DNA from 4 places in the Arthrobacter sp. PM3 genome. Region 2 is predicted to be linked to each of the others. Evidence: riboswitches for the same ligand, from Rfam matches in the RefSeq annotation. Region 2 holds a riboswitch; each other region holds the start of a gene.
The links. A riboswitch is a leader RNA that binds a small molecule or an ion and turns the genes downstream of it on or off. The one in region 2 is predicted to bind thiamine pyrophosphate.

Region 1 (7,819 bases), 2.0 Mb from region 2:
GGTCACCTAAGCCAGCATGCCATCTTGAACTCGCATCTTGGTACCCTAGATAGTCGAGTCCCGTTGTCGAGGCGGTTCGTTCCGGCGAATGCCAGTCGAGACGCTGGCGTGCCGGACCGGACGCCACCTGTAGATCCACTGAAAGAAGTGCACGGCGCGTGTTCAATTCACTCTCTGACCGGTTGACAGCAACCTTCAAGAACCTCCGTGGCAAAGGCCGCCTGTCCGAGGCGGACGTTGACGCCACGGTCCGCGAAATCCGTCGCGCCCTCCTGGACGCCGACGTCGCCGTTCCCGTGGTCCGGGAATTCACCGGCCGCGTGCGCGAGCGTGCCCTCGGGGCGGAGGTCTCAGGGGCGCTGAATCCGAGCCAGCAGATCGTGAAAATCGTCAACGAGGAGCTCGTGGAGATCCTCGGCGGCGAAACCCGCCGGATCCGCCTGGCCAAGACCGGCCCCACTATCATCATGCTCGCGGGCCTCCAGGGTGCCGGCAAGACCACCCTGGCCGGCAAGCTGTCCAAGTGGCTCAAGGCCCAGGGCCACAGCCCCATGCTGGTCGCCTGCGACCTCCAGCGCCCCAACGCCGTCACCCAGCTGCAGGTGGTCGGCCAACGCGCCGGCGTGCCCGTCTTCGCCCCCCACCCGGGCGCCACGTCCACCGAACTCGACCACCCCGCCGGTGACCCGGTCGCCGTCGCCCGCGCCGGCGTCGAGGAAGCCAAGCGCACCCTGCACGACGTCGTGATCGTGGACACCGCCGGCCGGCTCGGCGTCGACGCCGACATGATGGAACAGGCACGCCAGATCCGCCGGGCGATCGTCCCGAACGAAGTGCTGTTCGTGATCGACTCCATGATCGGACAGGATGCCGTCAACACGGCCATGGCCTTCGATGAGGGCGTCAACTTCACCGGCATCGTGCTCTCCAAGCTCGACGGCGACGCCCGCGGCGGCGCCGCGCTTTCCGTCGCGTCCGTCACGGGCAAGCCCGTCATGTTTGCGTCCACCGGCGAGAACCTGGACGACTTCGAGCTCTTCCACCCGGACCGCATGGCCTCCCGCATCCTGGACATGGGCGACGTCCTCACCCTGATCGAGCAGGCCGAGAAATCCTGGGACAAGGACGAAGCCGCCCGGATGGCGAAGAAGTTCGCCGACCAGGAAGACTTCACCCTGGACGACTTCCTGGCCCAGATGCAGCAGATCCGCAACATGGGCTCCATGAAGAAGATGCTCATGATGATGCCCGGCGCGCAGAACATCCGGCAGCAGCTCGAGCAGTTCGACGAGCGCGAGATCGACCGCGTCGAGGCCATTGTCCGGTCGATGACCCCGCACGAACGCGTGGCTCCCAAGATCATCAACGGCTCCCGCCGGGCCCGCATCGCCCGCGGCTCCGGTGTCCACGTCTCCGAGGTCAACGGCCTGCTGGAGCGCTTCGCCCAGGCCCAGAAGATGATGAAGAAAATGGCCGCCGGCGGCGGCATGCCGGGGATGCCCGGAATGCCCGGCATGGGTGCCGGCGGTGCCCGGAAGGGAGCCAAGAACGCGCCGAAGAAGAAGGCCCGCTCCGGCAACCCGGCGAAGGCGGCGCAGGAACTGCGCGACGCCGAGGCCCGGCGCGCCGCCGGCGCCAAGGCCCTGCCCACCGGAGCGTCGTTCGGCCAGCAGGGCGGCGACTTCGACCCGTCCCAGCTGAACCTGCCCAAGGGCTTTGACAAGTTCCTCGGCGGCAGCAAGTAGCCGCACAGGGCTGATGCCGCCGCCGCTGTGTCGCCGGCGGCATCAGCCCTGAAGTGCCATAGGGTTAGACCATGTTCAAGCAGCGCGTAGTCTTCGTCCACGGGGACGGCAGCTTCGGCGCCGCCGCGTGGCCAAAGCAGCACGGGATGGCACTGGACTACGACGCCCTGTTCCTGCGCCGGCACGGCTTCGACGCCGCCGCGGAACCGCTCGAATCCGACTTCACCGCCGACGCCGCAATCGTCCTGGCATCCCTGGCCGACGACGGCCGCGGCGAGTCCGGCGGCCATGTCGTAGCGCATTCACAAGGTGCCATCGCCGCCATGATGGCCGCCGTCGAACGCCCCGACCTCGTCCGGTCCCTGACCCTGGTGGAACCGGCCTGCCTGTCCCTGACCGCGGAGCTCCCGGCCACCGCCGCGCACCGGGCCCTCATGCAGCCCCTCTTCGACGTCCGGAACAACCTCAGCGACGACGACTTCCAGCGCGAGTTCATCCGCCGGGCGTTCTCCGCCGAGGCCCCGGGGGCCACCACCCCCGAAGCCCGCCGGGCCGCGCGCCGGCTGCGCCTGCAGGCGCCGCCGTGGGAGGCGCCACTGCAGATCGTCCCGGGGGTGCCGACCCTGGTCCTGACCGGCGGCTGGGAACCGCTGTACGAGGAGATCGCCGGGTACCTGCGCGAAACCGGCGCGCTGCACCGCACCGCCGCCGGAGGGCACCGGCCCCAGGACTCGGCCGAAGGGGACCGGGCCATCCGCTCGTTCATTGCCGAGGTCAGCCGGCACCAGCACGCCCGCGCGTCCTAGGCTTCACCCCGGGACTGCGCGCCGGGGGACCGCGGGCGCCCCCCCCCGCAGGGAGGGCGCCCGGACTGCAGAACTAGGCCTGCACGCCGACGGTGGGTTCGGGCAGGTAGACCTTGCCGCCGGAGGCCAGGAACTCGTTGCTCTTGGCCTGCATCCCGGCGGCCATTTCGGCCAGCGCTGCCTGTGAATCAGCGGATCCGTACTCGTTGCGGATGTCCTGGCTGATCCGCATGGAGCAGAACTTGGGCCCGCACATGGAGCAGAAGTGCGCCGTTTTCGCCGGTTCGGCGGGGAGCGTCTCATCGTGGAATGCCTCGGCCGTCACCGGGTCCAGGGACAGGGCGAACTGGTCCCGCCAGCGGAACTCGAACCGTGCCTTGGACAGGGCATCGTCGCGTTCGTGGGCTCCGGGGTGGCCCTTGGCGAGGTCGGCGGCGTGGGCCGCGATCTTGTAGGTGATCACGCCGGTCTTCACGTCGTCCTTGTTCGGCAGCCCCAGGTGTTCCTTGGGTGTGACATAGCAGAGCATGGCCGTGCCGTAGCGGGCGATCTCGGTGGCGCCGATCGCTGAGGTGATGTGGTCATAGCCCGGCGCGATGTCGGTCACCAGCGGACCCAGCGTGTAGAAGGGTGCTCCCTTGCAGAGTTCCTGCTGGCGCTCCACGTTTTCCCGGACGAGGTGGAACGGCACGTGCCCCGGACCTTCCACCATGACCTGCACGTCGAACTCCCAGGCCCGCTGCGTCAGCTCGGCCAGGGTGTCGAGTTCGGCGAACTGCGCGGCGTCGTTGGCGTCCGCCGTCGCGCCCGGCCGCAGCCCGTCCCCGAGCGAGAACGCGACGTCGTACTGAGCGAAAATCTCGCACAACTCATCGAAGTGGGTGTACAGGAAGTTCTCCCGGTGGTGCGCAAGGCACCAGCCGGCCATGATGGACCCGCCGCGGGACACGATGCCGGTGACCCGGTTGGCCGTCAGCGGCACATACCGCAGCAGCACCCCGGCGTGGATGGTCATGTAGTCCACGCCCTGTTCGCACTGCTCGATCACGGTGTCCCGGAAGATCTCCCAGGTCAGCGCGTTCGCCTCGCCGTTGACCTTCTCCAGGGCCTGATAGATCGGGACGGTGCCGATGGGGACGGGGGAGTTGCGGATGATCCATTCACGGGTCGTGTGGATGTCGTCCCCGGTGGAGAGGTCCATCACGGTGTCCGCACCCCACTGGGTGGCCCACTGGAGCTTGTCGACCTCCTCGGCGATGGAGCTGGTCACGGCGGAGTTGCCGATGTTCGCGTTGATCTTCACGAGGAACGCCTTGCCGATGATCATCGGCTCGGACTCGGGGTGGTTGATGTTGCTGGGGATGATGGCCCGGCCGGCCGCCACCTCGCTGCGGACCAATTCCACATCACAGTTCTCCCGCACCGCCACGAACCGCATTTCGGGCGTGATCACGCCCTGCCGGGCGTAGTGCATCTGGGTCACCGTCCTGCCTTCGACGGCGCGGCGGGGCACCGGCGGGGCGCCCTTCCACTCGGCCGAGGCGGCGCCGCGGCGGACGGCGGACCTGCCGTCGTCGAGCAGGTTCCGTTCCCGGCCACTGTACGGCTCCGTGTCACCGCGCCCGGCGATCCATTCGCTGCGGAAAGGCGCGAGGCCCACGACCGGGTCGCTGCCCGGCCCGGCCGTGCGGTAGACCCGGAACGGCGGGTTCTGTGCGCCGCCCGGCGAGGGCTCCAGGGCGATCTCGGTGACCGGGACGCGGATGCCGTGCTCCGGGTCCGTGTCGAAGGCCAGCGAATGGGACTTCAGCGACTGGGACTTCAGCGACTGGGTCGGGGCCGGCTGGGTCGTGGCCGGCTGGTCGGCTGCCTCCGTGCGGACGGGCTGGTTTTGGGCAGGGCTGTGCTGTGTTTCTGTGGTGCTCAAAGGATTACTCACTTCCTTCGCCGGCATTACCCGGACAGGTTCAACGGTCGCAGGCCGCGTCAGCCCGATCTCAGCCCCTGCAAGGGCACCCGTGTGGTCGTAGACGAAGCTATCACGCTGCGCCGCAGTCCCGCGGAGTGTGACGCGGACCGCGGATGGCCGCCCGGGGCTAGGCTTTAAACCATGACCGGCATCATCGAGTTCAGCGGCCCCGTCCTCACCGGCCCGGCCACCGTCCGCCACGGCCTCTGGTCCGTCGACGGGCTCCTGACGTTCCGCCGGCCCGCTGCCGCGCCGGACCACGTGCTCGACGGCTGGGTCATCCCCGGCCTCGTGGACGCCCACTGCCACATCGGCCTCGGACCGGACGGCGACGTGCCCGAGGACACTGTCGAGGCCCAGGCCGTGACGGACCGCGACGCCGGGACGCTGCTGGTCCGCGACGCCGGCGCCGTCCATGACACCCGGTGGCTCCAGCAGCGCACCGACCTGCCGCGGCTCATCCGCGCCGGCCGGCATATCGCCCGCACCCGGCGCTACCTGCGGGGATTTGCCGTCGAAGTGGAGCCTGAAGGACTGGTCGAGGCCGTGCGCAAGCAGGCCCTCGCAGGAGACGGCTGGGTCAAACTGGTAGGAGACTGGATCGACCGCGACGCCGGCGACCTCGCCGCCGGCTTTCCCGCCGGGACGGTCAGGGACGCCGTCCGGGCCGCGCACGATGAAGGGGTCCGTGTCACCGCGCACTGCTTCGCCGAGGACACCCTCGATGACATGCTCGACGCCGGGATCGACTGCATCGAGCACGGCACCGGGCTGCTGCCGCGTCACCTGCCGCGCTTCGTGGAGCAGGGCGTACCCATCGTCCCCACCCTGATCAACATCGCCACCTTCCCGGACATCGCCGCCAGGGCGGCGCCCAAGTTCCCGCGCTACGCCGCGCACATGCGCTCGCTGTGGGAACGGAGGGCCGAGCGGATCCTCGAAGCCCACGAGGCCGGGGTGGCCATCTACGCCGGCACGGACGCCGGCAGCGTGATCCGGCACGGACGGATCGCGGACGAGGTCCGGGCCCTGCACGCCGCGGGCCTGACGGCGGCCGCCGCGCTCGACGCCGCCAGCTGGTCGGCGCGGACCTGGCTCGGGGCGGACGGGATCGCCGAAGGGGCCAGCGCCGATGTCCTGGTCTGCGCCGAGGACCCGCGGCAGAACCTTGGCACCCTGGCGGAGCTGCAGCACGTGGTGCTGCGGGGGCTCCTCATCCGTTAGGAATAAATTGAAGCTTCAAGTAATTTAACTCTATGCAAGACCGCCGAAGTCCGGTGGCTGCAGAACCCAGGAGAGTTTCGATGACTGCAGAAGCCCAGGATCTCCTTCCTGCCGCACTCACCATGGGCACCGTGATGCTCAAGGTCGGCGACATGAAGGTCATGACCGATTATTACCAGCGCGCCCTCGGCCTGGACATCGTGGCCGAGCAGGACGGCGGGCTCTACCTGGGCCGCCGGCAGAAGCCGCTGGTGCACCTGGCCCCGGCGCCCGGGCTCAATATCCCCTCCCGCGGCGAGGCCGGACTCTTCCACACTGCCCTCCTGTTCGAGGACCAGCCCGCCCTGGCCGCCACCGTAGCCAGCGCAGCCCGGTACGAACCCCTGTCCTTCACCGGCAGCGCGGACCACCTGGTCAGTGAGGCCTTCTACTTCACCGACCCCGAGGGCAACGGCGTCGAACTGTACTGGGACCGGCCCCGCGAGGCATGGTCCTGGGAGGGCAAGAGTGTTGTCATGGACAGCCTTGCCCTCCCGCCGCAGCGCTACCTGGAGCAGCACCTGACCGAGGAATCCCTGTCCGGACAGCATCAGGCCGGCGCCGGCGTCGGGCATGTCCACCTGCAGGTCGGCGACGTCCAGTCTGCGCACGACTTCTATGTCGGGACGCTCGGCTTCGAGAAGACCGCGGGCTGGCACGGCCAGGCGCTTTTCGTCTCCGCCGGCGGCTACCACCACCACATGGCCATGAACGTATGGAACAGCCGCGGCGCCGGACCGCGGCAGGACACCCTGGGCCTGGGTGAGGTGCTCATCGAAGTCCCGTCCGGCGACGACGTCGGTGCGCTCGCTGACCGCCTCAAGGTCGCCGGCATCGACTCGCACCACACCGGCGCCGAACTGCGCTTCGATGACCCCTGGCGCAACCGGATCCGCGTCGCCGTCCGGTAGCCCGGGAGCGGCCCCCATTCCAGCCCCTCCCGGGTAACGGGACATGCTCAGTCCCGGGCCCTCGCAGCGGACATGCTCAGTCCTGCGTCCCGGCCCGGAGGACATGCTCAGTCCTGGGGCCTCGCAGCGGACATACGGGCGTTATGTCCAGCCTGCGCGGCCAGCGGAGGGCATGTCCCGGGGAAATCGGGTGGAGCAACAGGGCATGTCCAGTGGTCGGGGTGCCATAGCTGGGCGCGTCCTTGGAAAGTCCCTTCGTGGGGGAGGACATGTTCAGTGGTCGCGGCCGGGGGGCATATCCCGGAGGAATCGGCTGGCTTGGCGGAACACGGACGGCGGCCCCACGGCCCGGGGAGAGCATGCTCGATGGTGGCAGTCGGGTGCGGCATGTCCACTTGAGTCCGGGTGATGTGAGGCCCTGGAATGGGCATGCTCCCCGGTGGCCGGCGAAGGCTTTGAGCATGCCCATTTTTTATGCCGGGGACCGGACATGGCGGAATTATGCCCGGTGGCCGCAGCCAAGGGGGCGCATGTCCAGTGGCCGCGCCCGAGGGAGGGGCGCATGTCCGGTGGCCGCAGCCCAGGGGCGCATGTCCAGTGGATGCGCTCGAGGGAGGGGCGCATGTCCGGTGGCCGCAGCCAAGGGGGCGCATGTCCAGTGGATGCGCTCGAGGGAGGGGCGCATGTCCGGTGGCCGCAGCCAAGGGGGCGCATGTCCAGTGGATGCGCTCGAGGGAGGGGCGCATGTCCAGTGGGTGCGGCCAGCGGAGGGCATGTCCGCGGGGGTGGAGCGGGTCGGAGCGGTTAGGCTGAAGCGACGGACGAACAACAGCGGCCCCGCGCCGCAGGACCCTGAAGGACCAGCTCTATGGGATTCACCGAAATCTTTGTGTCCACCACCCACAAGGACGCCCTCAAGCGCGCCGAGGCACTCGAAGGCGGAGCCGCGGCCGCACCGGACGCCGTCAGGATCGAGGACATCAGCGACTTCGAGGTGGAGCGGCTCGGCGACCTCGCCGGAGTGGCCGTGCACGCCCCGGGCGCCGACTATGAGCTCGCGATGGTGGACGTGGCCAGCGATTCGCTGCTCGGCGTCCCCGCCGCAATGGTCCGCACCCTTGCCGA
Region 2 (7,819 bases):
GCGGGCACGGAGTCGATGGACGCCGGCAGGGCGGCGCGGATGCGCTGGTCAGCGTGCAGGGTGACCCCGGCGGAGTGCAGGGCGGCCGCGACGGCGGGCAGGACAGTCGACTTGGAGTGCACCAGGAGGGTTTCCACCGTGTTGCAGACGCTGGGCCGCTGGGTCTTGGCGTTGAGCAGGATGTCGACGGCCATGTCCTCGCTGGCGGACGCGTCGAGGAAGATGTGGACGTTGCCTTCGCCGGTCTCGATGACCGGGACGGAGGAGTTGGTCACGACGGCCTGGATGAGTTCGCGGCCGCCGCGGGGAATGAGGACGTCGACCCGGCCGCGGGCCCGCATGAGCGCGTTGGCGCCGTCGCGGCCGTACTGGTCCACGGTCTGGACGGCGTCGGCGGGCAGGCCCACCGATTCCAGGGCGTCCCGGAGGATCGTGACGAGGGCGGAATTGGTCGCGGCGGCGGCGGTTCCGCCGCGCAGGATCACGGCGTTTCCGCTCTTCAGGGCCAGGCCGGCGATATCGACGGTGACGTTGGGACGGGCCTCGTAGATCGCGGCCACGACGCCCATGGGGACGTTGACTTGGCGGAGGCGCAGCCCGTTGGGCAGGGTTTGGCCGCGCACCACGTTCCCGACCGGATCGGGCAGGGTGGCGAGGTTCTCCAGGGCAGCGGCGAGGGCTGTGATGCGTGCGTCGTTCAGGGTCAGGCGGTCCAGGAGGGCCGTGCTGGTGCCGTTGGCGCGGCCGGCCGCGATGTCCTTGGCGTTGGCGGCGAGGATCTGGCTCTTGTGCTCCAGCAGCGCCTTGCCGATGGCGCGCAGGCCACGGTCCTTCCAGGCCCGGTTGGCGTGCGCCATCTTGCGGGACGCATGGCGCGAGCGGTCGGCGATGGCGTGGACGGCGGCTTCGACGTCGGCCGCCACTGCTTCAGGTGCCGGACCCGGCGATCCGAACCCCTGGGCGGGCACAGTGCCGCCGGCAGCGGCAGCATCGGAGGGTGCGTTGTCGGCGGGCACGGCAGCGGAAGTCAGGGCCTCAGTCATAGGTCCAGTTTAGGCGAGCAGGAGTCCTAGACCAGCACCAGATCGTCAACATGAACAACTTCGCGGTCATAGCCCCGGCCCAGTGCCTTGCCGAGCTCACGGGTGGAACGACCGAGCATTTGGGGCAGCTCGGCGGCGGAATAGTTCACCAGTCCGCGCGCGATGACGGTGTGGTCGGGGGAAACCATCTCCACGGCGTCACCGGCCTCGAAGTGGCCGTGCACCGCGGCGATCCCGGCCGGCAGCAGCGAGGTGTGGCGGTCGCGGACGGCCTTGACGGCGCCGTCGTCGAGCACCAGTGTGCCTTGGACGGACGCCAGGTGGGCGAGCCACAGGAGCCGGATCGGCTTGCGTGCGCCGTTGACGGAGAACCACGTTCCCACGTCCTCCCCCGCCAGTGCCGCCGCCGCGTTGGGCGTGGACGTCACGAGGGCGTGGATGCCGGAGCCGGCGGCGATGCCGGCGGCTTCGACCTTGGTCGCCATGCCGCCGGTACCCACGCCGGCTTTGCCGGCGCTTCCGATCGACACGCCGTCGAGGTCGTGGGGGCCGGAGACGTGCGGAATCCGTTTGGCACCGTGCGACGGCGGACCATCGTAGAGGGAGTCGACGTCGGACAGCAGCACGAGCGCGTCGGCCCGGACCAGGTGGGCCACGAGGGCGGCGAGCCGGTCGTTGTCGCCGAAGCGGATTTCGTGGGTGGCGACGGTGTCGTTTTCGTTGACCACCGGGACCACACCAAGGTTCAGGAGCCGGTCCAGTGCACGGAACGCGTTGGTGTGCTGGCTGCGGCGCATGAAGTCATCGGCGGTCAGGAGTACCTGGCTGACGGTGACCCCGTGCGCGCCGAACGCGTGCGTGTACCGCGCCATGAGGAGGCCCTGGCCCACGCTGGCGGCCGCCTGCTGGGTGGCGAGGTCGCGCGGGCGTTTCTCGAGTCCCAGCGGGGCCAGGCCGGCGGCGATCGCACCGGAGGACACCAGGATGATTTCCGCGCCGGCGTTGCGCTTGTGCGCCAGGGCGTCGGCGAGGTTTGTCACGGCCTCTTCCGAGATTCCGCCCCTGATCGACGTCAGGGACGACGATCCCACCTTGACGACGATCCGGCGGGCCCCGGAAAGCGCCGAGCGGTCCGGGGCCGGCAGCTCGTGCGCCTTCAGGGTGTGGGCGGCGGCCGGCCGGGAACGGTGCTCGACGACGGTCTTACTCGTCATCGGCTTCGCCCAGTCCACTCTCCTTCAGCGGCTGCCGGGCGCGGCGGCCGCTGACGGACTCGGTCCAGATGCCGGCCTTGCGCTCCGCTTCGAGCTCGGCACGGGCTGCGGCTTTGGCCTCGCGGCGCTCCTGCTGTTCCTCGCGCTTCTGGCCGCGCGTCGGGCGGTCGCCGATGTCGGCGAAGCGCACGTCGGTGCCGCGCGGCGAGGCGAGCAGTTCGGCGCCGGCCATCATGGTCGGCTCCCAGTCGAAGACGACGCCGTCGTCCTCGCCGATCACCACGGTGTCGCCCGGCTTGGCGCCCTGCTTGAAGAGTTCGGTTTCGACGCCGAGCTTCGCGAGGCGGTCGGCGAGGTAGCCGATCGCTTCCTCGTTGGTGAAGTCGGTCTGCTTGACCCAGCGCACAGGCTTGTCGCCGAGGACACGGAAGAGCGGTTCGAGGTTCTTCTCCTCGCGTCGGATGGTGAAGCCGGTTTCGTTGACGGCGCGCGGGCGCAGCACCGGAGCGTGCACCTTCGGCGGGGTGGCGGCGACGGCGTCGCGGGCATTCTTGACGATCTCGGCCATGGCGAAGCCCAGCTGGCGCAGGCCTTCGTGGCTCGTCGCGGAGATCTCGAAGACCTTGTAGCCGCGGGATTCCAGTTCGGGGCGGACGAACTCGGCCATGTCCTTGCCATCCGGCAGGTCCACCTTGTTCAGGGCCACCAGGCGGGGGCGGTGGTTCAGCGGAACCACTTCGCCGTCGCTGCCGGCGTAGCTCATGTCCACGGCGTACTTCTCGAGCTCGGCCTCGATGATGGCGAGGTCGGAGAGCGGATCACGGTCCGATTCCAGCGTTCCGCAGTCCAGCACGTGCACCAGTGCGGCGCAGCGCTCCACGTGCCGCAGGAAGTTGTGGCCCAGGCCCTTGCCCTCGCTGGCGCCCTCGATCAGGCCCGGGACGTCAGCGATCGTGAAGCGCACGTCCCCGGCCTGGACGACGCCCAGATTGGGGATGAGGGTGGTGAAGGGGTAATCGGCGATCTTGGGCCGCGCTGCGGACATCGCCGCGATGAGGCTTGACTTGCCGGCGGAGGGGAAACCGACCAGGGCGATGTCGGCGATGGTCTTCAGTTCCAGGACGATGTCGCTGGATTCGCCTTCGATGCCGAGCAGCGCGAAGCCCGGGGCGCGCCGCTTCTGCGAGGACAGCGCGGCGTTGCCGAGGCCACCAATGCCGCCGGCGGCAGCAACGTATTCGGCGCCTTCGCCAACGAGGTCGGCCAGGACTTCGCCGGACTTGGACTTCACCACGGTGCCCTCGGGAACCGGGAGGATCAGGGTCTCGCCGTTCTTGCCGCCGCGCCAGTCACCCATGCCGGGACCGCCGTTGGTCGCGTGCCGGTGCGGGGCGTGGTGGTAGTCCAGGAGGGTGGTGGTCTGCGGGTCGACCCGCAGGATGACGTCGCCGCCGTTGCCGCCGTTGCCGCCGTCGGGACCGCCGAGGGGCTTGAACTTCTCCCGGTGCACGGAAACGCAGCCGTGGCCGCCGCTACCGCCGGATACGTGCAGTACTACCCGGTCTACAAAGCTGGCCACGTGGATCTCCTCAGTGCTGTTCCCCGGGGCCCAAGAAGGCCCCAGTTGATTGTAATGCGGTTAAAACACCGGTGGAGCGGACCTACTGGCCCGCCCCACCGACTTGGAACTTGTTGTTACTCTGCAGCTGCTGCAGCCACGATGTTCACAACGCGACGACCGCGGCGGGTGCCGAACTCGACGGCGCCGGGGGTCAGGGCGAACAGGGTGTCGTCGCCGCCGCGGCCCACGCCTGCACCCGGGTGGAAGTGGGTGCCGCGCTGGCGGACGATGATCTCGCCTGCGGAAACTACCTGGCCGCCGAAGCGCTTGACGCCGAGGTACTGAGCGTTGGAGTCACGACCGTTGCGGGTGGAACTCGCGCCTTTTTTATGTGCCATGTGAAATGCCTGCCTTTAAATTCTGGGGAATCTGTTGAAAACCTGAACAGTAACGGGAGGTTACTTGATACCGGTGATCTTGACCTTGGTCAGTTCCTGACGGTGACCCTGGCGCTTCTTGTAGCCGGTCTTGTTCTTGAACTTCTGGATGACGATCTTCGGACCACGGAGGTCTTCGAGGATCTCAGCCGTAACGGTTACCTTGGCCAGGTCCGCAGCAGCGGACGTGACCTTCTCGCCGTCAACCAGGAGCAGTGCGGGCAGCTCAATGGTGCTGCCGGCGCCACCGGCGACGCGGTTCAGGGTAACGAAGTCTCCAACGGAAACCTTCTCTTGGCGGCCGCCTGCGCGGACAATCGCGTACACCACTTGGGGGACTCACTTCTCTCGACGTTTATTACTAGATTTGCGTGCGGAACCTGGGACCAAAGTTTTTGGACCGGCTCACGCTGTGCCTCAACGCCGGTGGATTCCCCGGGGGAACCCATGAGCTATCCCCGCGACTGATCCATTTGGAGTTCCAAAGCGGACAGTTCTCAGGGGTATAACCCAAGTGTTGGCGTAAGCACCGAAGATCTAGAATACGCTAATTTCGCCTTCGGCCGCAAATGAGGCTGGTTCCGGCGGGTAGTCCGTGATAAGCACCACAATGTCCGGCTCAGTGGCCTTAAGCCCTGTGCCCTCTAACCTGTGGTGCCGCAACGACTGCCGGAACCGTGCCCCACCATCGTACCGGCTGCGGGGCGCCGGCCGGGTCAGGCGTGGAGCCTCGGCGCGTCGAAGAACTGCACTTCATAGCGCGAGGACTGCCGGAACGCCAAGGCCATGGCCTCCCGTTCGCCGGCGGAGGCCCGCCGGGCCGCCGCGTCAGTGAACGCGATGGCCTGCCGGGTCGCGGCGGCGAAGTCCTCGTCGGCGTAGGTCCGCAGCCAGTCGGCGTAGGGGTGCGCCTCCGGGGCGCCCCCGGCCAGGAACTCCGCGTGCAGGGTGGCGCCGACCTCGGCGTAGAGCCAGAAGCACGGCAGGGCCGCCGCCACGAGCACCCCGTAGCTGCCGGACACAGACGCGGCCAGCAAGTGGTCCACGTAGGACTTCGTGACCGGTCCCAGTGCGGCCTGTGCGGGGCGGGTGCTGAGCCAGGAACGGTGCAGCTCGGACTCCACTTCGAGGCACGTCTGCGCAGAGCGGGCCCAGAACAGCTGCTCGGCCTCGGTCGGAGCGATCGCGGCGGCTCGGGCCAGGACCCGGGCGTAGCCATTGAGGTAGATGGCGTCCTGGGCCAGGTAGTAGGCGAACTCGTGCTCGGGCAGCGTGCCCTCGGCGAGTCCGCGGATGAAGTCCAGGGCGTAGATGGCGTCGAGGTCGGCTGAGGCCCCGGCACGCAGGGCCGCGGCGAACTCGCCCTCAGCCGGTCCCATGCTTGCTGCGCGGCCCTGCACGTGGTGGAAGTGATGGACCGGACCGTTCCCTGTGCCGACGTCCAGGACCGTGGCTTCGCGGAGCGCGCCGAGCAGCCACGGCTTGACCTCCCGCAGCGACTGCTCCCAGTCCCCCGTCCTGGCTTGCACCGTCGCCATGGCCGAGGACAGGGAGCATCCGGTGCCGTGGCTGTTGGTCGTGGCGATCCGCTCCCCCGGCACCACCACGGTCTCCTGGCCCAGCAGGCCCCCGGTGTTGACCAGCGCGTCCGGGCAGCCCTCCCCGGCCGGTGCGGCGCCGTCGTTGTGGTCGCCGTCGTCCTTGGTGCTGCCGGCGAGGTGCCCGCCCTTCACCAGCACCGTGGTGCCGGTCAGCGCAGCCAGGCGTTTGCCCTGGGCCAGGGCCTCGGCCCAGTCCCCCGCGACCGGTTCCTTGAGCAGGATGGCGAGTTCGGCAAGGTTCGGCGTGATGAGGTCCGCCAGCGGCAGGAGTGACTGCAGGGCCGCCTCGGCCGATTCCTGCAGGAGGCGGTCACCGCTGGTGGCAACCATCACCGGATCCAGGACCACGACGGCGGGGCGCACCTTCTCCAGCCAGGTGCCCACGGCATCGATCACCGCGGCGTCGCCCAGCATGCCGATTTTGACCGCGTCGATGCCGATGTCATCGCTGATGGCGTCCAGCTGCGCGGTGAGGAACCCGGCCGGAGGTACATGCACGGCCCGCACGCCGCGCGTGTTCTGCGCCGTCAGGGCCGTGATGGCCGCCATGCCGTAGCCGCCGTGGGCCGCGATGCTCTTCAGGTCGGCCTGGATCCCGGCCCCGCCGGAAGGATCGGAGCCGGCGATGGCCAGCACGCGCGGAACGCGGACGGGCTCGGACGGCTGAAACCCTGGGCGAGGCCCGGACGACAGAGAATCAGCGGGCAAAAAACCGGACTGTTTCAAGGGTGAGGTCATGTCAGACATCCCTTCGCCGGTGCTAACCGGACAGGTTCAACGGGTCTGGATCTCAGCCGGCCGAATGCGCGGCACCCCGTGTCAGGGTTCCAGCCTAACCGCTGACCCGGGCCGGGCCAGTTAACGGCAGGACGGGCCCGGGCCGGAGCGGACGTATTGTTACGCCTGCTCCGGCCCGGGCCCGCCGGGTCAGTGCTGAGGTTTTACAGCTCCGATGCCGGGACGCCGACGCCGAGGATGATCGGCTCGCTGCCGGCCGGGACAACCGGCCGGGCCGCGGGCGCCTTCGCCTCGTGGACCGAGCCGGCCGCAGCATGCCCGGTTGCCTCGTGGTGCTCCACCGAGGTCTCGTTGGCTGCGCCCTGGGCGCGGCTGGCGCTCCGGTTGCGGCGGCCGCGGCGGGCACGCGGTGCCGTGGTTTCCGCAGCACGCGCTGCCGGCGCGGCCTCGTCCTGCTTGGCAGCCTCGGGTTCGTCCTGCTTGGCTGCCTCGGCCTCGCCCAGGTTGGCGAAGGCTTCGGTCAGCAGATCCAGGCTCAGCGCCGGGGCCGGGGTGTCGTCGGCGTGCTCAACAAATGGCAGCGCAACCTGCTCACCGCCGAAGGTCAGCACGGCGGCAGGCCGGGCGGGGGCTTCACCGGGAGCTTCGCCAGATGCTTCCCCGGCGGCGGCTTCAACCTCGGCGAGCTTCCTGACGGCGTCGACGGCGGCCTGGCGGGCCCCCGCTTCGCTGGCCGCGGCAGCTTCCCCGTCGTGCAGGTGGGCGGCGTGGGCCGCGGCGGCGACCTTCGCCAGCGCGGCGCGGGTGGCTTCGGCCTTGGCGTGGCTTTCGGCCTCGGTCGGCTCGGGGTGGGCGGCGGCCGGTGCGGACGGAGCGGACTCCGGGCCCTGGCCCCGGCCGCGGCGGCGGCTCTTGCGCTCGGTGCGGGCGGCAGGCTGGGCCTCGGTCCGCGGGACGTAGTGCTCCGCCGCGACCGTGTTGGCGCGCCGGTGCTCGACCGGTTCGTCGTGGGTGACGACGCCGCGTCCGGCGCAGGCTTCACACTGTTCGCCGAAGACTTCCAGCAGCCCGGTGCCCATCCGTTTGCGGGTCATCTGCACGAGGCCCAGCGAAGTCACCTCGGCCACCTGGTGCTTGGTCCGGTCCCGGCCCAGGCATTCCACCAGGCGGCGGAGCACGAGGTCGCGGTTGGATTCGAGCACCATGTCGATGAAGTCGATCACGA
Region 3 (7,819 bases), 1.6 Mb from region 2:
AGAACAGCAGTGTCTGGCGGACCGCCGGGGTGCCGGCGATCAGGGTTTCAACGTCCGGGAGGAAGCCGAGGTCCAGCATTTCGTCGGCCTCATCGAGGATGACCATCTTGACGTTCTTCAGGCTCAGGTGCTTCTGCTTGTGCAGGTCGATCAGGCGCCCCGGGGTGCCGACGACGATTTCGACGCCGTTCTGCAGCGCCTCGACCTGCGGCTCGTAGGCGCGGCCGCCGTAAATGGTGGCGATCCGGGCGTTGCGCTTCTTCGCGGCCGTCTCAAGGTCCTTGGCGACCTGAATGGCGAGCTCCCGCGTGGGCACGATCACGAGGGCCTGCGGGGCGCCCGGAACGGCCAGCTTCTCGAAGCCGGCGTCGTCACGTCCGACGACGCGCTGCAGGGCCGGGATGCCGAAGCCGAGGGTCTTGCCCGTGCCGGTCTTGGCCTGGCCGATGATGTCGTGTCCGGCCAGGGCGACCGGCAGCGTCATGGCCTGGATCGGGAAGGGATGGGTGATGCCGGCGTCGGCCAGGGACTCCACAATGTCGGCGCGGACACTGAAATCGGCAAACGTTTTTTCGGCAATCTCGTGCGGCTTTTCGTCCGAGATGATGGTTTCTTCGGGCTCGATGGTTTCCGTGCCGGACTCATCGGTCAGAAGCTGGTGCGTGTGCAATTCACTCACAGGTGAGTTTCCTTATTCATTTTGGGCTGCGCTGCTTGCTCAACGGGGCCGGCCGGGGTGGCCGTTCCGGAGCACGCTCGGGCGCGCAGGCAAATCCAGTGGAAGCCGATCGCGGGCTATCTAAATGCTGGCACTGGGGACCAGCGGGTCTATCTCAAGATCGCGTAGGGGCGGGCTTGTTGAATTCGAAAATCATGGAAATCAACGACCGGGCATCCATTTCTACCTCTCCAGTCTAGCTGTACGCGGCCCGGATCCTCGACCGGGGCCGCCGGAGCGCCGCGGAAGTGCGCCCGGAGGCGGCCCGTCAGCCGGCGAGCTCGAGCCGGATTTCGCGGGTGGCGATGTCCGAGGACAGCACCCGGACCCGGACCTGCGTGCCGGGTTCGAGCTCGCCGGGGCACCGCGCGGTCACGGCGGGCTCGGCGATCTGGACCATGCCGGAGGGCCCGTTCCCGTTCCCGCCGGCGCTGCCGTTGGTACTGGCACTGGCACTCCCACTGGCACTGGCACTGGCTCCGCCGGAAGCGGTGCCGCCGTTCTTCGGCGGCTTTGAACCGGAGATGACGACGGCGTCGAACTCCTGGCCGACGTGGTTGACCAGCAGCGCCGCCTCCACCGTGTCCAGGGCGAGGCGCTCCAGCTTCGCGGCCAGCTGGTCCGAGGTGGCCATGATGGCAGGAAGCGACGGCAGGGCTTCCCGGGCCCAGGCCGGAACCTCCGTGCCGTTGCTCAGGGCCTCGCAGATGACCAGGACGAAACGGTCCACCAGGCGCCGCAGCGGCGCCGTGGAGTGGGCGTAGGCGGCGCCGATGGCTGCCTGGATGGCGGCCTCCGGGACGGTGCCGTCGAACGGGGTGTAGCCGGCGCCGCGGAACAGCATCCCGGCCGAATGCACGATCGCCAGCTGCCGGGGATCGGTGGGATCGAGGGTGCGAAGGTATTCGCCGTAGCGGATCTCCCCGTCCCAGGGCTTGCCCAGGGCGTGGGTCTGGCGGTGGAAGTGCCGCAGCGACGCCTCATCCGGGGCGGGCATGGTGCGCAGGATGCCGACCTTGCCCCGGATCATGAGACCGGCTGCGGCCATCCCGGTCATGAGGGAAATCTGGGCGTTCCAGTCCTCCACGGGCAGCGGCGGGGCCGCCACGATCCGGTAGCCGCCGTCGGGCAGCTGCTGGATCTCCTGCTCCGGCATGTTCAGGCTCGCGCCGCCGCGCAGGCGCTCCAGCTCCACCCGCTTGATGCCCACCTCCCTGAGCAGCTGCAACATGGCCGGCGCGGTGCCGGCGTCGAGCTCGGCCTGCACGCCCTTGTAGCTGAGCTTCGCGCGGCTGCGCACCTGCGCCCGGCGGACCAGCACCGAGGTCACCTCGGCCGCGGCGTCCAGATCGAACTCCCACACGAAGGCCGCACACAGCTGCCCGGCGAGCAGGCTCCCGGCGGCCTCGCTGATGACCTCCGGGTGCAGCGGGATCCGGCCGTCCGGGGTGTAGAAGGTCTGGCCGCGGCGGCGGGTTTCGGCGTCGAGCGGGCCGCCCGGAGCGACAAAGGACGGAACGTCGGCGATGGCGTACAGCACTTTGTACCCGGCACCCCTGCGCTCGATGAACAGGGCCTGGTCGAGGTCCGTGGACGACGCCGGATCGATCGTCACGAACTCCACATGCGTCAGGTCCAGGTCCGGCAGCTTGTGTTCGGCCACCGCGGCCCGGGCGTCGCGGAGCACGTTTTCGGGGAACGGACCGGGCAGTTCCAGGGTCGTGCGCAGCGCCTTGAGTGCCGCGGCCAGCTGGTTCTGCTGCTCGTGGACACTCGGGGTCAGGCGATGATGGGACACGAAAATCAGGGTAGCCCGATTTCCGCCATTAGTCTTGAAAGATGAGCGCCAGTCCGGACGATCCTGCCCGCTACAACAGCTTCCTCGCGGATCTGCTGGGAGTGATGGCCTATGGCGAGCTCTCGGCCTTCGAACGGTTGTCCTCCGATGCCCGGTATTCGCCTACGCTGCATGACCGCGCGGTGCTGGGCAGGATGGCCGTGGTGGAGTTCCAGCACTACGAACTGGTCCGGAGCCGGCTCGAGGCCATGGGCCTGGACACGGAGGCCGCGATGCTCCCGTTCCAGCCGTCCGTGGACCACTTCCATGAGCGCACCCGCCCGGCGGACTGGTACGAATCGCTCATGAAGGCCTACGTGATCGACACCGTCTCCGCGGACGTCTACCGGGCCGTCGCCCGGTACGTCGACGCCGGGACCCGGGAACTGATCGAACAGATCCAGTCCGCGGAAACATCCACGGCCGTGCTGCGGGACCGCCTCAAGGCGGCCCTGGCCGATGACCCGCGGCTGGCTTCCCGCCTGGCGTTGTGGGCCCGGCGCCTGCTGGGCGAAGCCCTGACCCAGGCCCAGCGGGTGGGCATCGAGCACGCGCTCCTCGGCGGCCTGTCCGGTCTCGACGACGACGCTGCCAAGGACATGGCCAGCGGTCTCGCGGCCGAACTCGCGGCGAACCACGCACGCCGGATGGCGGGGCTGGGACTGGCCGCGTAAGCCAGGCCGGCCTGCCCGGCGCGGCCCGCCCGGAGCGTTCTGGCCGACGCGCTCAGGCGTCCGCGGCGTCCAGTGCCGCCAGCAGCGCTCCCGCAGCGTGTGCCGGATCATCGGCGTCGGTGATGGCCCGGACCACGACGATCCGCCGGGCGCCGGCGTCGACCACCTGCTCCACGTTGCCGAGGTCGATCCCGCCGATCGCGAACCAGGGCACCACCCCGTCCACCGTGCCGGTTCCCTCCGCGTCCGCCTTTTCGATCGCCCGGGCGGCGTAGCGCACCAGGTCGAGGCCGACGGCGGCGCGTCCCGGCTTGGTGGGGGTGGCCCACACGGGCCCGACACAGAAGTAATCCAGGCCCTTGCGGCCGGGCGAGGCCGCGATGGCCGCGTCCACCTGCTCCGGGCTGTGCGTGGACAGCCCGATCACGGTGTCCTTGCCGAGGAAACCGCGGGCGGCACCGAGCGAAATGTCCTTCTGCCCGACATGGAACACCGGCGCCCCCGACAGGGACGCGATGTCCGCCCGGTCATTGACGGACCACAACCGGCCGTGGCGTTGCGCCGCGGCCTGCAGGACCTCCAGGAATTCCAGTTCCTCGGCCGCCTCGAGCGACTTGTCACGCAGCTGGATGATGTCCACCCCGCCGGCGAAAGCGGCGTCCACGAAGGCCTCGAAGTCGCCGCGGTCCCGGCGGGCGTCGGTGCACAGGTAGAGGCGGGCGGTGGTGTGGATGGCGTCCTGGGTCATGGGACCAGCCTAGTTCCTCTAAACTGGGCGCATACCGCGGGAGCCCGCAGCGGCAATGCCGCTGCAACGGCTGAGAGGGCGTCAGAGCCGACCGCTTGACCTGATCCGGCTAGTACCGGCGTAGGGAAGGAATTTTTTTATGGGTCCAGGAGCCAGCCGTGAAGCCGAGCCCGCAGATGACGCCGCTTCCCGGATTTATGACAGCAGACCCGATGCCGCCGGGGATTGCACCGCCGACGTCGCCGTGATCGGCGGCGGGGTGATCGGCCACGGCATCGCGTTCGAGGCCGGCCGCGCCGGCCGCTCCGTCGTGCTGATCGATGACGCACCCGGCAGCGGGGCCAGCTGGGCCGCGGCCGGGATGCTCGCGCCCGTCAGCGAACTGCATTACCAGGAGGAAGAACTCCTGGAACTGATGCTGGAGTCCTCCCGGCTGTGGCCCGGGTTCGCTGCCGGGATCGACGCCGGTGCCACCGCTCCGGAGTCCGCGGCCGGCACGGGGTACCAGAGGACGCCGACCCTCGCCGTCGGTGCCGACGCGGCGGACCGCCGCGCGCTCGCGGACCTCAGGGAGGTCCAGCGGGCCTGCGGCCTCACCGTCGACCCCCTGACCGTGCGCGAGGCCCGCAGCCGCGAACCGCTGCTGAGCCCCGGCATCTCGTGTGCCTTCGACATTCCGGCAGACCACCAGGTGGATCCCCGGCTGCTGATCGCCCGTCTCGCCGGCCTGCTGGGCACGGAGGGCCACGGCAGTCTGGTCCGGCGCCGCGCGGCCGGGCTGCTCTGGGACGGCGGCGCCGTCACGGGAGTCCGGCTGGCCGGCGGCGGTACCATCCGGGCCACGGAAACGATCGTGGCCAACGGGCTCGGCGCGCCCGGCCTGGAGGGCCTGCCCGACGGCCTGGCGCTGCCGCTGCGGCCGGTCTACGGCGACATCCTCCGGCTCCGGGTGCCCGCCCATCTGCGGCCGCTGGTGACCGCCACGGTGCGGGGGATGGTGCGCGGGGTGCCCGTGTACATCGTCCCGCGGCAGGACGGCACCGTGGTGATCGGCGCCACCCAGCGCGAGGACGGCCCGACCGATCCCCGGGCAGTGTCCGCCGGGGGCGTGTACCAGCTGCTCCGCGACGCCCAGCAACTGGTGCCCGCCGTGGCGGAGCTGGAGCTGCTGGAAGCCACGGCGCGGGCACGTCCGGGCACGCCGGACAACGCCCCGCTGCTGGGGCGGGTCGCGGTCCGCGGCCGTGGTGGCGGGGATATCCCCGGGCTCATCATCGCGACCGGCTTCTTCCGGCACGGCGTCCTGCTGACGCCGGCGGCCGCCGCCGTCTGCCGCGAGCTCATGGACGGGACAGCGGACCCGCGCTGGTCCGCGTTCCGCCCCGACCGTTTTTCCCGAATCCCGGATGCGTCCGGGGACAGCCCTAACAAGGAAGCAGCATGAACATCAGACTGAACGGAACGGAGCAGAGCGTCGCCGACGGCGCCTCCGTCAGCGCCCTTGTCAGCGAGCTCACCGGCCGGAGCATCGGCCCCGACGGCCGCGCCGCGGACGGCAGGAAGCTCGGCGTCGCCGTGGCCCGCAACGCCGAAGTCGTGCCGCGCAGCCAGTGGCACGCCACGGCGCTCGCCGAGGGCGACGACGTCGAACTCGTCACAGCAGTCCAGGGAGGATGAGCACCATGAACGAGACTGTTTTTGCCGGACCGACGGCTCTTGCCGGCACACCGGCCGGGTCCCCTGCGGCAACGGCCGCCGACCCGTTCGTGGTCGACGGCGTGACACTTGGCTCGCGCCTCATCATGGGCACCGGCGGCGCGCCGAGCCTGGACGGGCTGGGCGCGGCACTGCTGGCCTCCGGGACGGAACTGACCACGGTGGCGATGCGCCGCTATTCACCGGCGGAGACGGGCTCGCTGTTCCAGCTGCTGGTGGACCACAACATCCGGGTGCTGCCCAACACGGCCGGCTGCTTCACCGCCAAGGACGCCGTCCTCACCGCGGAGCTGGCCCGCGAAGCCTTGGAGACGGACTGGGTCAAGCTCGAAGTCATTGCCGACGAGCACACCCTGCTTCCGGACGCGGTGGAACTCGTGGACGCCACCGAACAGCTCGTGGCCCGCGGGTTCAAGGTTTTTGCCTACACCAACGACGATCCCGTGCTGGCCCTCCGGCTGGAAAACCTCGGCGCGACGGCGGTGATGCCGCTTGGCGCCCCGATCGGCACCGGACTGGGCATCCTGAACCCGCACAACATCGAGCTGATCGTAGCGCGGGCATCGGTTCCCGTGGTGCTCGACGCCGGGATCGGCACGGCCTCGGATGCTGCCCTGGCGATGGAACTGGGCTGCGACGCCGTGCTGCTCGCCACGGCCGTGACCCGGGCGCAGAATCCCGCCGTCATGGGCGAGGCGTTCAGGCACGCCGTCATCGCGGGCAGGCTGGCAAAGTCGGCCGGCCGGATCCCGCGCCGCGAGCACGCACTGGCGTCCTCGGCCATGGAAGGCCGGGCCGAGTTCCTCTAACAGGGGCCCGACGACGCTCAAGAAACGGAGTCAAAAACAGTGGCCACGCTCCCGACGAGGAGCGTGGCCACTGCTTTTTCCGGCCAGGGATTGGCGTCCTGCTGACGATCCGCGTCCTGCTAGAGCTTCAGGATGGCGGTGAGCCGGTCGGTATCGTGCCGGGTCCGGGTCCTGCCGAGGTACACCACGGCCCCGATGGAGGCTGCAGTGCCCAGGACCATGGGCAGGATCCACGGAATCCAGGTCAGTCCCGGCTGGTAGCCGAACCCGGCCGCCATGAAGATGATCCAGCTCAGCATGCCGACGGCGGCGGCGACCCCGGCCGGAACACTGATGCCGTACTTCGTGTGCCGTTTGTCATTTGCCCATACTACGAAGCCCGCGGCAACGGTGACCATGGCCACCACAATCAGGGAAAGCATTCAGGACCCCTCGCGTTCAGGAAACTGCGGTGAAGAACGGACTCTGGAAGAGGGGGAACTAGAGGGCGCCGAAACCGACGCGGCGGGCCTCTTCTGCTCCGATTTCGACGTAACCAAGGACATTGGCGGGGACAATGATCAGCCGGCCCTTGTCATCCGTCAGCCGCAGCTCGCTGCCCTTGGCGATCGCGTCGCCCACCACCTTGGCGACGGCGTCGGCATCCTGGCTGGATTCGAGCACGATTTCGCGGCCAATGTTCTGAATACCAATCTTTACTTCCACAGCGAGGCCTCCCAGCCGGTCAAAGTCGATTAAATCTCTAAGGTCAATCTCTAGTTGTAGTCTAGGTCTCCTTGGGGAAGCGGGAGATTCCGCGCCAAGCTAAACGGTAGATGAGGTCACTGGCCACATCGAGGTCCAGGTTCCCGTCCGTCTCGAGCCAGTACCGCGCGCTCACGTGGGCCATTCCGGCCAGTCCGCGGCCCAGGAGTTGGGCTTCGAGCTCCGGCAGCTTGGTGTCCTCGGCAATGACGTGCGCGACGGCGTCGGCAAAGGTCTTGTTGAACGTTTCCAGCCGTGCGCTGACGTCGGGGTCATTAATCAGGTCCGATTCAAACACGAGCCGGTGTGCCTGATCATCGTTGGCGATGAAGCGGAAGTAGGCGCGCATCACCGCCTGGACACGTTCGTCATTGTCCGTGGTGGAATTCAGGGCGCCCAGCAGGAGGTCGATCAACTTGCTGAGGTGGCTGTCCAGCAGCGCCAGGTAGAGGTCCCGCTTGGACGGGAAGTGCTGGTACAGGACAGGCTTGCTGACGTGCGCGGTCTCGGCGATTTCATCCATGGCGGCACCGTGGTAGCCGTTCGCCACGAAGACTTCCTGCGCAGCCGCCA
Region 4 (7,819 bases), 660 kb from region 2:
GCAGACCGGCCAGCGTCAGCGCCAGGGTCGACTTCCCCGAGCCGTTCTGCCCGGTGATGGTCAGGGCCTCGCCGGCACGGACCTGGGCCGAGACGCCGGACAGCACCGGGCGCGGCGCGATGGCCCGGAATCCTTTGCGCAGCCCGGCCCGCCGCGGCCGTTCACGGGAGACCGCGAGCCCGTCCGCGGACAGCAGGAGCTCCCCCGCTGCCGTGGCGGTCCGGACCCGGGCCGTTGGCACATGGCCCGGCACCCAGACGCCCGCACCGATGAGCATGTCCCGCGCCTCGGCCAGAACCCGGTCCGGCGGCCCGTCGATCAGGACCGCGGGGTCCGTGGCGGTGCCGGGCTGCAGGACCACGATCCGGTCCACCAGGTCTTTCCAGACCGCCACCCGGTGCTCCACGACCACCAGGGTGGCGCCGGTCTTGTCCAGGCACCGGCCGACGGCGTCGCGGACTTCCAGGACGCCGTCCGGGTCCAGGTTGGCGGTCGGCTCGTCGAGCAGGAGCAGCCCGGGGCGCATCGCGAGGATCCCGGCGAGCGCCAGGCGCTGCTTTTGTCCGCCGGACAGGGCCGACGTCGGGTGGTCCAGCGGCAGCCGGCCCAGCCCGACGTCCTCGAGCGCCTCGCGCACCCGCGGCCAGATCTCCGCGGCGGGGACGGCGAGGTTTTCTGCGCCGAACGCGACGTCGTCGCCGAGGCGGGACAGCACCACCTGGGTTTCCGGGTCCTGCTGCATGAGCCCGGCGCGGCCGCGCCGGGCTCGCGGCACGGCGCCGTCGATCAGCAGGCTTCCGGCCTCGTCGGAGTCCTCGGCGCCGGGAGCGTCACCGGCCGGTCCGGCGGCCCCGGCGGCGCTGTCGCCGAGCACCCCGGCCAGGGCGTGGAGAAGCGTCGACTTGCCGGCGCCGGAGGGGCCCAGCAGGAGCACGCGCTCCCCGGGGCGGATGTCCAGGTCCAGGCCGCTGACGGCAGGCCTGGACCGGCCGGCGTGCCGCCAGCCCCAGCCGCGAGCCGTGACGGCGGCCGGGCGGACGGCCGGTGTTGGTGTCATGATGCGTCTGCCGATTCCAGGGGCCGGCGTCAGGAGAAGACCGGCTCCGTGGCCGCCTTGCGGGAAGCGAAGGAGCCCAGCACGCCGGTCTTGGCCAGGCCGCGGGTGGCCAGCCAGGACAGTCCGCCGGCGATGACCGCACCGGAGATGGTGGTGAAGATGATGTAGGCGAGCTTGTCGCCGGCTTCGTAGGCGATGTTCCAGCCCCACGGCAGGAAGGAGTCGTTCAGGCCGCAGAAGAGGCCGGCACCGGCCCCGGCCAGCAGGGACACCGGCAGGTTGAACTTCTTGTACAGGAACGCCGCGAAGACCAGCTCCGCGCCGAGGCCCTGCAGGACACCGGAGATCAGCACCGTGGTGCCGTACTGCGAGCCCATGATCAGCTCACCCGTGGCCGCGACCGTTTCGCAGAAGAGGGCCGCGCCGGGTTTGCGGATGATGAGCATGCCCAGCACTGCCGGGATCATCCAGCCGCCGGCGTAGAGTCCGGTCAGCGGCGGGTAGACCGCGTTGACGGGGGTTGAAATGAGGTTGGCACCCTGGGACCACGCCCAGAAGATGACGCCGCCGGCCACGGCGATCAGTGCTGCCACCACGATGTCCACCACGCGCCAGTTGTAATGGTGCCGGGCCGATGAACGGCCGGTGGAGCCTTGCTGTGCTGAAATATCTGTCATGTCGTCCTCCTGAGGAACAGGAGGGGAGGGTGCTCCGGCCGGCCTCGGCTTCCGCCGCCCTCCGCGCACCCTGAGAACTCGACTCCCTTGCGCCGGTACTAACCGGATCAGGTTCGAGGGTCTGCGGCTGTCCGCACTCTCAGCGCCCACCCTTGGTATCCCCGGAAATGTTCCGGCGAGGCCCGACGGCGGCGCTCCCCTGTCGTGATTATCTTGCCCTTGTGGGCTGGCCCAGTTTACACCCGGATGGCCGGGTTTTCAGTGCCGGGCTGTCACAATCGGGCCCGCTCCCCGGCCAGGGCCGCCGGCCGGGAACACCCGCTTGGTAGAGTCGTCGTGTCGGCCACCCGGGACCGCCAGCGTGCGGCCCTGTCACCGGAAACCTGTCACCCACCGGAAAGCGGGACCACCTTGACGCACACACCGGCCACACCCGTTCCCTCCCCGGGCCGCAATGCGGAGCACAACGCTGACCACAATCCGGACGACGTACCTGAGTACGACCCCGACTCCAGCGAGCCCCAGCCGCACGGTTCCCTGGCGGCGCTGATCGGCCGCGTCCTGGCCGAAATGGATGCCCTCCAGTTCGCCGCTTTCAGCAAGGACGACGCCCTGGACCTCGGCCTGCTCCTGGTGGAGCTGGGCCGGCAACGCTCGCTGCCGATCGCCGTCGACATCACTAAGGGCGAGCAGGTCCTGTTCCACGCGGCGCTGGACGGTGCCACCCCGGACAACGAGCGCTGGATCAACGCCAAGAAGCGCACCGCCCAGCGGTACGAGGTCCCGTCCCTGCTTGTGGGCCTGCGCGCCCGCGCCGCCGGCGGCCGGATCGAGGACAACGGCTGGTTCGATCAGACGGAGTTCGCCGCCCACGGCGGAGCGTTCCCCATTTATGTGCGCGGCACGGGCGCCGTCGCCGTCGTGACTGTCTCCGGCCTGCCACAGAAGGCGGACCACGACCTCGTCGTCGAGGCCCTCCGGGCGGTCCTCACCCCGGGCCGCTAGGCCGGCGGAGGACCAGGCCTCGGAAGGACCCGCGCGCCGGGCCCGCGCGTAGTTCTCAGGGCCAGCCGGATCAAAGCGATTCCCACGGCGGCGAACCAGGCCCACATCAGGACGCCGTACGCCAGATAGACATCCGGAACCGCAAAACGCAGCGCCTCGGCAATCATTCCGGCCGTTCCCGCCGCCACCCCGAGCCAGCCGACCGTCCGGGGCAGCACGCCCCTGAGCATGGGCAGCGAGATCAGCAGGATGCCAAGCGCCGACAGGACGCCGGCGACGGCGGGCGTGTTGTTCTCGGCGATCACCGCCTCCGCGGCGGTGGCATAGGTCAGCCGGCCGTCTCCTGACCCGGCGGTGCCCGAGGCGGTGTACCGGTCGCTGAGGTAGACCAGGATCAGCGATCCGCGGGTCGTGACCGGAATGGCCAGGAACAGCGCCCACGGCAGCCCTCCAATCACAGCGGCCAGCAGGGCCAGGCTCTTGTTGACGGGGGCCAGGGCCACGAAGAGGGTCACGAACACCAGCACCGGAAGAATGTTGGACACGGTCCAGAGAAGCTGTTCAGCGATATAGGTGCCCTTGTTCCGGGCGATGAACTCCAGGGTTTCCGCGCCGCCGTGGACCGGCGGCGGGGCCAGGAAGTCCAAAACGAGTGCCAGGACCAGCAAACCGACGAATGCGACCGAGGCGATCCCCGCCCAAAGGTAGAGCTGCCGCCAGCTTTGACCGCCTGCCTCCGGGGGCTGTTCCATCCTCGGAGGGTACGTCCGGGCCGGCGCCGCGGGACAGGGACGTTGGCCCTGTCTGGACGGCCCTGACCCGACGGCCCTGTCTCGACGGCCCTGTCCCGACGCGCGGGTCCGGACGGCTAGGCTAGGGGAAGCCCTGTTCCCGCCATCAAGGAGTCCGAAGAATGAACTTCCTCATCAAGCTGCTCGGCACCGGCGTCAGTCTTCTGGCCGGCTTCGCCGGCACCAAGCTCGTTGACGCCCTGTGGGAAAAGTCCACCGGCAACAAGCCGCCCAAGGGCGACGACGAGGACGTCCCCACCACGCTGCGCCAGGCACTGACCTTCGCCCTGATCTCGGCCTCGGTCAGCTCCGTCATCCAGGTGCTCGCCAACCGCGGCACCCAGCGCGCGATCACCCGTTTCGCCAAGTCCCAGGACGTCGTCTAACCGGGGCTGCCGGTGCCGCCCGCGTCGACGGGCGGTGCGGTCTCCTTCTTCCTGGGTGAGAGGAAGAAGGTGGCCAGGTAGCCGGTGAAGGTTCCGAAGATGCCGACCCCGACGACGATGATGCCCGATCCGATGATCCGGCCGGCGTCGCTGACGGGAAACTTGTCGCCGTAGCCGACTGTCGAGATCGTGACGATCGTGTACCAGAGGGCATCCGAGGCGGTGGTGATGTTCGCTCCCGGGACGCCCTGCTCGACGCGGAGTATCGCAAGGCTCCCGAATTCCAGCACGAGAATGCCCATGACCAGCAGGATGTACAGGGAGCTGCCGGCGCGGTCTTTGCTCAGGGTGCGGCCGACCGTGCGGACGCCGACCTCGCGCAGGAGCCGGAACACGCGGGCCAGCCGGAAGGCGCGCAGGATCTTGACCTGCTCCAACGGCATGCTGGCCAGGAGGTCCGCCCACCCGAAGTGCCTGAAGAAATACGCCCCCGCCGAGGGCGCGGTGGTGATCCGGTAGATGAAGTCGGCGAGGAAGATCAGGCTGAAAAGGCCGTTCATGACGGTCAGCACAGTGCCGAGCGACTTGTCCTGCACGACGTACAACAGCACGAGATTGACGATCGACAGGGTGGACAGGATGCCGATGAAGATCTCGTACCCGATGCTCTTCAGTTCACTGCGTTCCTTGCTCATGTGAGGATTCTGGCACGCCGTCGTCCGTTCTGTGCCGGTCCGCCTGCCGGGCGGCTTGCCGGGCGGCCTGCTGCACGACGGCCTCGAGCTCGTCGGCGCTGAGCAGTTCCGGGTGCAGGTGCTTGGTCCGGTAGCCGGCCCGGCCCACCATGTGCGCCGAGACGGGCACCGTGAGCAGCTGGAACAGCCAGGCGACTACCAGTACGGGCCACACCCACCAGGTGCGCACCTGCAGGCCGAGGGCCGCCAGCAGCAGGAACAATCCCAGCACCTGCGGCTTGGTGGCCGCGTGCATTCTGCTCATGAGGTCGGGGAACCGCAGCAGCCCGATGGCGGCGCCGAGCGACATCAGCGCCCCGGTCACCATGAACACGGCGGAGACGGCGTCGATCACTGTGTCAGGATTCACGGACGTTGTCCCTCCGGTCGGCCACGAACCGGGCCACAGTGACGGAGCCGACGAAGCCGATGAGGGAAATCGCCACGAGCAGCATCAGGTTGTTCAGGTGCCGGTTGGCGGCCATGTCGATGCACAGGGCCGCCCCGAAGATGGCCAGCAGCACGTCGGCGGCGAGCACCCGGTCCAGCAGCGAGGGGCCCCGCGCGATCCGGATGATCGCCCCTGCGGCGGCCAGGGAAAGGACGACGGCGGTCACCGTCAGGACGATCTGCATCATGCGGGAGCCTCCTGTGCGAGTGCGGACAGTTCCTCTTTGCTCCCCATGATCCTGATCAGCCCGGCCTCGGTGTCCCGGACCTCCTTGCGCAGCCTGGCAGCGTCATCGGCGTTCCGGACGTTGATGCCGTGGATGTAGAGCGTGGAGGTGGACCTGTCGACCTCCACCACGAGGGAGCCCGGGATCAGCGAGATCACGTGCCCGGTGGCCGTTACCAGGAGGTCCGAGTGGCTGCGCAGCGGCACCGCTACGATCGCACTGACCACGCGCGGGCCACGAACCACGGCGAGGTACAGGACCTGGAAGCTCGCCGCGACGACTTTCCCGAGGAACACCAAGGCGAAGGGAACGGCGCGGAGCACGTTGAAACGGCCGCCGAGCTCCACCGGGGGCAGGTAGAACAGGCGCGCCACCACCACGGCGATCAGGGCGCCGAAGAGGAGATTGCCCGGGCTGAAGTTCTGCCACAGGGCGCCCCAGACAAACACGAGCCACACCAGCAGCGGCAGCTCCTGGCGCAGCGAGATCCGTTTGCGGCTCATTTTCCGCCGCCTGCCTGCCGGCCCGGCAGGGCCGCGGGAACCGGCGCGTCCTCGCCGAGCACGGCATGGATGTACGGGGTCCGCTCCAGCATCTCCCGGGCGGACTGGTCGGCCACCTGGAACAGCGGTCCGGCAAAGACCGTCAGGGCCACGCCGAAGACCACCAGGCCCAGCGTGGAGCCCACCATGGTCCGCGGCAGCAGGTTCACGGTCGCCGTCCCGGTCCGGCGGCCGTCGGCGGAGGCCTCCGGCTCGGCCAGGAGTACAGGGTCGGGGTGTTCCGCGTCGGTCGGTTTGCGCCAGAACGTACGGTTCCAGACCCGGGCGATCGCGAGCAGGGTCAGCAGGCTCGTCAGCACGCCGCCGATCACCAGGGCGTAGGCCAGCGGCGTGCCGAGCTCGACGCCGGCCTGCAGGAGCCCCAGTTTGCCCAGGAAACCGGAGAACGGCGGGATCCCGGCGAGGTTCATGGCGGGGATGAAGAACAGCACCCCCAGGACCGGTGAGAGCTTGGCCAGCCCCGCCACGCGGTCCATGGAGGAGCTGCCGCCGCGCCGTTCAATGAGGCCGGTCACCAGGAACAGGCTTGTCTGGATGGTGATGTGGTGGGCCACGTAGAAGACGGCGGCGCCCAGGCCGGCCACGGTGGACATCGCCAGGCCGAACACCATGTAGCCGATGTGGCTGACCAGGGTGAACGACAGGAGCCTCTTGATGTCGCTTTGGGCAAGGGCGCCGAGGATCCCGACCACCATGGTCAGCAGCGCCGCAATCATGAGCGGGGCGTTGAGCGCATCCCCGGGGAAGAGCAGGGTCTCCGTGCGGACCATTGCATAGACGCCCACCTTGGTCAGCAACCCGGCAAACACGGCCGTGACCGGCGCCGGCGCGGTCGGGTACGAGTCGGGGAGCCAGAAGGACAGCGGGAAGACGGCGGCCTTGATGCCGAAGGCCACCAGCAGCATGACGTGCAGCAGGGTCCGGGTGCCCTGGTCCAGGTCGCCGAGCTTGATGGCGAGGTCGGCCATGTTGATGGTTCCCGTGGCGCCGTAGACCATGGCGATCGCGATCAGGAACAGCACGGAGGAGACCACGGAGACCACCACGTAGGTCACGCCGGCCCGGATCCGCGGGCCCGTCCCGCCGAGGGTGATGAGAACGTAGCTGGCGGTCAGCAGGATCTCGAACCCGACGTAGAGGTTGAAGAGGTCTCCGGAGAGGAACGCGTTGGACACCCCGGCCACGAGGATCAGGTAGGTGGGGTGGAAGATCGAGACCGGCGCGTCACGGTCGCCGTCGGCCATGCCCTGACCGGTGGCGTAAATCAGCACGGCCAGGCTCACGGCCGAGGACACCACAAGCATCAGCGAGGAGAACTGGTCCACCACCATCACGATGCCCCACGGCGGCAGCCACCCGCCGATATTCACGGCGGCGGTCCCGCCGTCCCAGACGGAAGCCAGCAGCCAGCATTCCAGCAGCAGGGTCACGGATAGCAGGGCGATGCTGACCGCCCGTTGGGCCCGGGTGTAGCGGATCAGCATGAAGGTCAGGGCGGCGCCCAGGATGGGGAGTACGACGGCGAGCGGGGCAAAGCTGGCGATGTTCACTCTCCGCCTCCTTCCGGGCTGGGGTCAACGTTGAGGGAGCCGGGCTGCTCTTCGGAGGCGGCCGTTTCGGCCCGCACGGCACGGTCGCCGGCCATGACGGCGCCGGCGCCGCTGGCGGCCAGCGGGAATTCCGAGGTCTCGACGGGAATGACGGAGTCGTCCTCGGCGTCGAAACTGGGCGTTTCCGCGACGCGGCGGTCCTCGGCGTCGTCCTGGATTTCGTCCTGCCGGGCCAGGACCCAGGTCCGGTAGATGATGCCCAGCATGAAGGCCGTGACGGCGAAGGAAATCACGATCGAGGTCAGGATCAGGGCTTGCGGCAGGGGGTCGTTGTAGTCTCCCGCGGGGATGCTCTTGTCAAAGAGCGGAGCCAGCCCGG

Region 1: another riboswitch for thiamine pyrophosphate. It lies ahead of thiC (phosphomethylpyrimidine synthase ThiC); the one in region 2 lies ahead of CFN17_RS07065 (bifunctional hydroxymethylpyrimidine kinase/phosphomethylpyrimidine kinase).
Region 3: another riboswitch for thiamine pyrophosphate. It lies ahead of thiO (glycine oxidase ThiO); the one in region 2 lies ahead of CFN17_RS07065 (bifunctional hydroxymethylpyrimidine kinase/phosphomethylpyrimidine kinase).
Region 4: another riboswitch for thiamine pyrophosphate. It lies ahead of CFN17_RS04095 (ECF transporter S component); the one in region 2 lies ahead of CFN17_RS07065 (bifunctional hydroxymethylpyrimidine kinase/phosphomethylpyrimidine kinase).

Annotation. Positions count from the first base shown of each region.
Region 1 covers NZ_CP022314.1:3,842,569-3,850,387, reverse strand. Annotated here, with positions in the region: gene CFN17_RS17585 (glucose-6-phosphate dehydrogenase) at 1-6, opposite strand, end outside; gene ffh (signal recognition particle protein) at 159-1,745, shown strand; gene CFN17_RS17575 (alpha/beta fold hydrolase) at 1,817-2,551, shown strand; gene thiC (phosphomethylpyrimidine synthase ThiC) at 2,625-4,478, opposite strand; TPP riboswitch at 4,474-4,581, opposite strand; gene CFN17_RS17565 (amidohydrolase family protein) at 4,662-5,744, shown strand; gene CFN17_RS17560 (VOC family protein) at 5,825-6,694, shown strand; gene CFN17_RS17555 (hypothetical protein) at 7,563-7,819, shown strand, end outside.
Region 2 covers NZ_CP022314.1:1,524,514-1,532,332, forward strand. Annotated here, with positions in the region: gene CFN17_RS07040 (glutamate-5-semialdehyde dehydrogenase) at 1-1,043, opposite strand, end outside; gene proB (glutamate 5-kinase) at 1,070-2,257, opposite strand; gene obgE (GTPase ObgE) at 2,247-3,836, opposite strand; gene rpmA (50S ribosomal protein L27) at 3,953-4,216, opposite strand; gene rplU (50S ribosomal protein L21) at 4,277-4,585, opposite strand; gene CFN17_RS07065 (bifunctional hydroxymethylpyrimidine kinase/phosphomethylpyrimidine kinase) at 4,972-6,594, opposite strand; TPP riboswitch at 6,586-6,683, opposite strand; gene CFN17_RS07070 (Rne/Rng family ribonuclease) at 6,798-7,819, opposite strand, start outside.
Region 3 covers NZ_CP022314.1:4,270,447-4,278,265, reverse strand. Annotated here, with positions in the region: gene CFN17_RS19420 (DEAD/DEAH box helicase) at 1-679, opposite strand, end outside; gene CFN17_RS19415 (RNB domain-containing ribonuclease) at 987-2,516, opposite strand; gene CFN17_RS19410 (ferritin-like fold-containing protein) at 2,558-3,229, shown strand; gene thiE (thiamine phosphate synthase) at 3,282-3,977, opposite strand; TPP riboswitch at 4,004-4,122, shown strand; gene thiO (glycine oxidase ThiO) at 4,117-5,421, shown strand; gene thiS (sulfur carrier protein ThiS) at 5,418-5,654, shown strand; gene CFN17_RS19390 (thiazole synthase) at 5,660-6,502, shown strand; gene CFN17_RS19385 (hypothetical protein) at 6,622-6,924, opposite strand; gene CFN17_RS19380 (DUF3107 domain-containing protein) at 6,983-7,207, opposite strand; gene CFN17_RS19375 (TetR/AcrR family transcriptional regulator) at 7,269-7,819, opposite strand, start outside.
Region 4 covers NZ_CP022314.1:866,869-874,687, forward strand. Annotated here, with positions in the region: gene CFN17_RS04090 (ABC transporter ATP-binding protein) at 1-1,057, opposite strand, end outside; gene CFN17_RS04095 (ECF transporter S component) at 1,087-1,734, opposite strand; TPP riboswitch at 1,801-1,945, opposite strand; gene CFN17_RS04100 (heme-degrading domain-containing protein) at 2,146-2,739, shown strand; gene CFN17_RS04105 (DUF4386 family protein) at 2,736-3,491, opposite strand; gene CFN17_RS04110 (DUF4235 domain-containing protein) at 3,653-3,916, shown strand; gene CFN17_RS04115 (ion transporter) at 3,913-4,611, opposite strand; gene mnhG (monovalent cation/H(+) antiporter subunit G) at 4,592-5,020, opposite strand; gene CFN17_RS04125 (monovalent cation/H+ antiporter complex subunit F) at 5,010-5,288, opposite strand; gene CFN17_RS04130 (Na+/H+ antiporter subunit E) at 5,285-5,830, opposite strand; gene CFN17_RS04135 (Na+/H+ antiporter subunit D) at 5,827-7,440, opposite strand; gene CFN17_RS04140 (Na(+)/H(+) antiporter subunit C) at 7,437-7,819, opposite strand, start outside.